DNA from 2 places in the Serratia sp. TSA_198.1 genome. Region 1 is predicted to be linked to the other one. Evidence: predicted binding sites of a transcription regulator. Region 1 holds the regulator's gene; the other holds the start of a gene.
The links. The regulator Fur, encoded in region 1, represses iron uptake genes when iron is present. The targets are predictions, from matches to a motif close to ATAATAATGAGAACNACTATCAA.
Positions count from the first base shown of each region.

Region 1 (3,218 bases):
CATGATACGCACTTACCGGTAAGAGGCAGCTTCTTGCCATGTCATCATTTTAATCGGTGTTATCGCGTTCAACGCTAACATCGTGCAATGCAATTAATTGAATTTAAAGGTTATACGCGATATGGCTAATGTAGGCATTTTCTTTGGCAGCGACACTGGCAATACCGAAAACATTGCCAAGATGATCCAGAAAATTCTTCAGCAGCAGTTTGGCAAAGAGGTATCGGAAATCCGCGACATCGCCAAAAGCAGCAAAGAGGATCTGGAAGCTTTCGACATTCTGCTGTTGGGTATTCCTACCTGGTACTACGGCGAAGCCCAGTGCGATTGGGATGACTTCTTCCCAACGCTGGAAGAAATCGATTTCAACGGCAAGCTGGTTGCGCTGTTCGGTTGTGGCGATCAGGAAGACTATGCGGAATATTTCTGTGATGCGATGGGCACCATCCGCGACATCATCGAGCCACGCGGCGCCGCGATTGTAGGCCACTGGCCGACCAAGGGTTACCACTTCGAAGCATCGAAAGGTTTGGCGGATGACAATTTCTTCATCGGCCTGGCGATTGACGAAGATCGTCAACCGGAATTGACCAACGAACGCGTCGCAGCCTGGGTGAAGCAGATCAGCGAAGAACTGAGCCTGGCCGATATCGTCGGCTAACCCTCAAAGGTTGAACAAAAGCCCTGCAAAGTGCATAGTGTTGCCAGCAGGGCCGTTCATCGGCAGCACGGATTTCTGCAATAGAAGCTACATGTTTGTAACTTCCCACATCGTCAAGGTAGACTGAGATATCGGTTTATCCCATCCATCAAGACGTTGCGTGTGTAACATGCAATTGTGCCATGATATCTTTGTTAACAACCGGCGGTTTCCATTTAGGGCAACCGGTTCTATAATGACACGCAATTAACTCTTTGTGCCGACCGATGCCACAGGCAAGAATGCCTCAACTTGATTAGCATAGTAACAGGACTGAATCCGCATGACTGACAACAACACCGCATTGAAGAAGGCCGGCCTAAAAGTCACGCTTCCGCGACTCAAAATCCTGGAAGTACTGCAAAATCCGGAATGCCATCACGTCAGTGCGGAAGATTTGTACAAAAAACTGATCGACATGGGCGAAGAAATTGGCCTGGCGACGGTTTACCGCGTACTGAACCAGTTTGATGATGCCGGGATTGTGACCCGTCACAACTTCGAAGGCGGCAAGTCCGTGTTCGAATTGACCCAACAGCATCACCACGATCACCTGATTTGCCTGGATTGCGGCAAAGTGATCGAATTCAGCGATGAGTCTATCGAAGTGCGTCAGCGTGATATCGCCAAGCAGCACGGCATCAAGCTCACCAACCATAGCCTCTACCTGTATGGTCACTGTGAAATCGGTGATTGCCGTGAAGACGACACCTTGCACGACAAAAAATAATGCCCTGACCGGCATTGAGAACCGCCTTAACGGCGGTTTTTTTATGCCTCCAGATCAGGGCAAAAAAATCCCCGGACAGGCCCGGGGAAAATCACATCAGAAAGACAACAATTGCAGCGGCACTTCTCCACGGTACTTCTCTCACTTCCCACTGACGCTCACGTCACCGTCAACTCACCCGCCGACACGCGGATGGGCAAACTCGTCACAATGCATATTCAAGAAACAGCAGCCGATCGAAGAAAATTGGCCAGGCATAGTCGAAAACGCCGCGAACGCGGAACCCTTTATTCAGGTAGATTTGGCAGGCATCGCTGCTTTGCCATACGCACAGCACAATATGTTTCGCCCGGCGCTGCTGCGCCTGCTGCTTAATCAGGGCAAACAGGGGGTTAAAATGACCCTGTCCGCGGAATCGGCTCTCAATGGCCAGACTGCAGACAAAGTAATCGTCCGCACCGCACTGGCTGTGCACAAAATCGTCGTAGGCCTCATCAAGCGGCTTTATTTCATCGCGATATAGATAGCTCGCCTCAACGCCATACAACTCGTCGAGACTCGCCGCAGTGAAAAATCCGATAAACGCCCCGCACCGATCGTAAGCCAGGGTAATCAGGTCCAGATAGGGGTCGATATTTTGCGCCTGCTGCAGCGATACCAGATCCATCCCGGCCGGGTTGCCGGCAGAGCAGTATTCCAGGTAGCTGGTGGCAAAAAGCAGCTTCGCCATGCGGATCCTGTCCGCTTCGCCAGCTTGCCGCCCCGGCAGAAAATGCAGCCCGCCCTGCGCTAGCGGCAATGCCGCATCGCCCGCTCCGACGGTTAACCGCCAGTAATTGCCCTCGTCGATCTGCCGCCGGTTATCGGCTATCAAATACTCGCCAAAAAGCTGGTTCACCCGATCCAGCGCGCGGTCATGGGACAGCACCGAATAGTAATGGTAGTGATCGATATCGGACCTTATCTGCGCCGGGTAGGCCATGCGCGGCACTTCATCGACGGTAAATATTTCCGCATGGCGCGCCAGATCCGTCGGTTGCTCAAGCTGCCAATCCACCTGCTCCAGCCGGCTTATACACTGTCGATAGCTGCGCAGTTCCTCCTCCCCGAGCGGCAACGTCTCATTGGTTAGCACATCCTCCAACAGGCGCATGCCGCGGATACCACAGGTCACCGCCTGCGGAACAGCGTCATAATGAACCCCATGATCCTTGCAGAAACGATCGTGGCTAAGGACAGTCCTGCCGATGTGGCGGCACCACAACAGATAAAACGCGTCGAACAGCCTTCTTTCATAAAGAGGGTTTTTATCCGGCACGTCACCGCTTTGCGCCGCATAGATCTGATCCAGACCCGCCAATATTTTGCACAGCGACCTATCGCCGCTGCGGCCAATGATCATCCCGGTTTCATCCAGAAACAAATTCAACCCGCTGACGTGGCTGACCTCGCCATTGGGCAGAAACTGAAGGTAATCCGGCACTTCGGGTTTCAGCAGGAAAAACGTCGCCGAACGGTGCGGAAGAGTGTCGATATCCATATACATTCCGCCCATTTCAATCAGGATCAAAAAGCGAAAGTAGTCAGAAAGCGTGGCGTAATAGCGCTTATCATGGAGCGCGTGGATAAAATCCAGGTTGCCGCCGAGCCTTTTTTGCGCCAGTTCGCTCAGCGAATGCACCTGCAACCGGTGGTTGCCGGCATCGAACTCCCCCAGCAGACCGCCTTTCACTTCCGAAGCTGGGGAAAAGTACGCCTCATTTTTGAGTTGCCGCGCATCCCATACCC
Region 1 is NZ_JBQZFP010000001.1:2,038,529-2,041,746, forward strand. It holds gene fldA (flavodoxin FldA) at 122-661, shown strand; gene fur (ferric iron uptake transcriptional regulator) at 984-1,430, shown strand; gene ACUTSW_RS09785 (glycosyltransferase) at 1,636-3,218, opposite strand, start outside.

Region 2 (3,218 bases), on a different contig from region 1:
TCAGCGCTTGATCGACTAATTCAATTTAGCCGTTGACAGTGTTTCGGGGGTTTCATATTATGCGCCCCGTTCACAGGATTTTGTGATTGTGGATTGGGGCTATAGCTCAGCTGGGAGAGCGCTTGCATGGCATGCAAGAGGTCGACGGTTCGATCCCGTCTAGCTCCACCAACCTTTATCTCAGTAAGGTTGGGGATTACCGTAACGCCGGTTAAAGCGTACCACTTTTGTGGGGCTATAGCTCAGCTGGGAGAGCGCTTGCATGGCATGCAAGAGGTCGACGGTTCGATCCCGTCTAGCTCCACCAACCTTTAAAAAGCCGACCTCAGGGTCGGCTTTTTGCTTTCTGTCTTTCCTGCTTTCTACACTGCGGGCAATAAAAAAGGCCGCCGAAGCGACCTTTCCGTTGTTGCCGTTTCGGCTTAGCCCAGAACCAGGCCCGCGATGGACGCAGACAGGAGGCTGACCAGCGTTGAACCGTAAACCAGCTTCAGACCAAAGCGGGAAACTACGTTGCCCTGATTCTCATTCAGCCCTTTAATCGCACCGGCCACAATACCGATGGAAGAGAAGTTGGCGAAGGAAACCAGGAACACCGACAGAATGCCCAGGCTGCGTGGCGACAGTTCGGCAGAGACTTTCTGCAGTTCCATCATGGCCACGAACTCATTGGAGACCAGCTTGGTCGCCATGATGCTGCCCACCTGCAAGGCTTCGTGCTTAGGAATACCCATAATCCAGGCGAATGGATAGAAGAAGTAGCCCAGGATTTCCTGGAAGCTCAGACCGAAGATGGCGCTGAACAGACCGTTGAGCGCAGCGATCAGAGCGATAAAGCCGATCAGCATTGCGGCAACGATAATAGCTACTTTGAAACCTGCCAGAATGTATTCACCCAGCATTTCGAAGAAGCTCTGGCCTTCGTGCAGATTACCCAGATGCAGTTCTTCTTCTTTACTGGTGTCATACGGGTTGACCAATGACAGCACGATAAAGGTGCTGAACATGTTCAGTACCAGCGCCGCAACCACAAACTTGGCGTCCAGCATGGTCATGTAAGCACCCACGATGGACATGGAAACCGTAGACATCGCGGTTGCCGCCATGGTGTACATGCGTTTTTCCGACATCTTGCCCAGGATATCTTTATAGGCAATGAAGTTTTCAGACTGGCCCAGGATCAGCGAGCTGACGGCGTTAAACGACTCCAGCTTGCCCATTCCGTTTACTTTTGACAGCACGGTACCAATAATCCGGATGATAAACGGCAACACTTTGATGTATTGCAGAATACCGATCAGCGCAGAGATGAAGACGATTGGGCACAGTACCTTCAGGAAGAAGAAGGCCAAACCTTTATCGCCCATACCGCCGAATACAAAATCAGTCCCTTGCCCCGCAAACCCGAGCAGCTTGTCGAACAGCGCCGCGAATCCTTTTACAAAGCCTAAACCCGCTTCCGAATGCAGGAAAAAATAGGCCAGCAGTACTTCAATAACCAACAGTTGAATAACGTAGCGAATGCGGATGCTTTTACGATCGCGGCACACTAACAGTGCCAGGATCGCAACCACCACCAACGCTAACGCAAAGTGCGCAATATGGGACATGTTTGCTCCAAACTTGAGGCAGGCTGAATTTCGGATGTCATTTTATGTAACGCCACGTTTAAAAACGAGAGGTCCATTGCAAATATGGAAAGTCGTAATGGGAAATGTCTTAAATTATCAGGTTAAAGCATAAAAAATCAATGGGTTACTGAATCCATATGAAATTCCTATTCTTGTGCTAATTTGATTATCAGGCGTATTTCGTTTGGAATATGCCTCGTTGGAGGGCCGAAAAGTGTCATCTGCACGTTACACCCTTCGTTAAAACCTGAGTTATCCCCGATTACAGAGATAAGTTTTACCGTTACAAATGCGCTTGATAATTATTATCATTTGCATAAGATAACCCTTAGTTTATCAGACGTAAGGGTTCAGGGTATGCCAAACAGTCGCGTGGTTGAGAACACCCGTCGCCCGTCCAGAAAAATCAAACTGTCGCTGATGGGGCCCGCATTTATCGCGGCCATCGGTTATATCGATCCCGGCAATTTCGCCACCAATATCCAGTCCGGCGCCTCTTTGGGTTACAGCCTGCTGTGGGTCGTGGTCTGGGCCAACGTCATGGCCATGCTTATCCAACTGCTGTCCGCCAAACTCGGCATCGCTACCGGCAAAAACCTGGCGGAACACATCCGCGATCGCTTTCCACGCCCGGCCGTATGGGCTTATTGGGTGCAGGCGGAAATCATTGCGATGGCTACCGACCTGGCGGAGTTTATCGGCGCGGCGATAGGTTTCAAACTGCTGTTGGGCGTTACGCTGCTTGAGGGCGCCATCCTGACGGGTATCGCCACCTTCCTGATCCTGATGCTGCAAAAACGCGGGCAAAAACCGCTGGAGAGGGCGATCGGCGGGCTGCTGCTGTTTGTTGCCGCTGCCTATATGGTGGAGCTGGCGTTTTCCCAGCCGCAGCTTGGCCCGTTGTTAAAAGGCATGGCGATCCCGGATCTGCCGAATGGCGATGCGGTATATCTGGCCGCCGGCGTGCTGGGCGCGACCATCATGCCGCACGTGATTTATTTGCATTCATCCTTAACCCAGACTGCCGGCGAGAATTCAAAGGCGGATCGGTATGCGTCCACCAAGGTCGATGTCGCCATTGCCATGACCATCGCCGGTTTTGTTAACCTGGCAATGATGGCAACCGCCGCCGCCACCTTCCACTTCAATGGGCACAGCGGCGTGGCCGATCTTGATCTGGCCTATCTGACGCTGCAGCCGGTGCTGGGCCAGGCGGCGGCGACGCTCTTCGGGCTGAGCCTGGTGGCCGCCGGTCTGTCTTCCACCGTCGTGGGGACGCTGGCGGGGCAGGTGGTGATGCAGGGATTTGTACGCTTTTACATTCCGCTGTGGGTGCGCCGGGTGGTCACTATGCTGCCGTCGTTTATCGTCATTATGCTGGGGATGGATGCCACGCGTATTCTGGTACTGAGTCAGGTGCTGCTGAGCTTCGGCATTGCGTTGGCGCTGGTGCCGCTGCTCACCTTTACCGGTAACCGGGAACTGATGGGGGAGATGGTGAACAGCCGGAGCATACAGACGCTGGGCAAGCTGATTGTGTTGGTGGTCGTCGGCCTGAACGGCTATCTGCTGGTCAGCAGCATGTCG
Region 2 is NZ_JBQZFP010000002.1:287,354-290,571, forward strand. It holds tRNA gene ACUTSW_RS12730 (tRNA-Ala) at 96-171, shown strand; tRNA gene ACUTSW_RS12735 (tRNA-Ala) at 232-307, shown strand; gene ACUTSW_RS12740 (NupC/NupG family nucleoside CNT transporter) at 423-1,610, opposite strand; gene ACUTSW_RS12745 (Nramp family divalent metal transporter) at 1,989-3,218, shown strand, end outside.
Region 2: the regulator Fur is predicted to act here: its motif matches at 1,927-1,949, upstream of ACUTSW_RS12745 (Nramp family divalent metal transporter).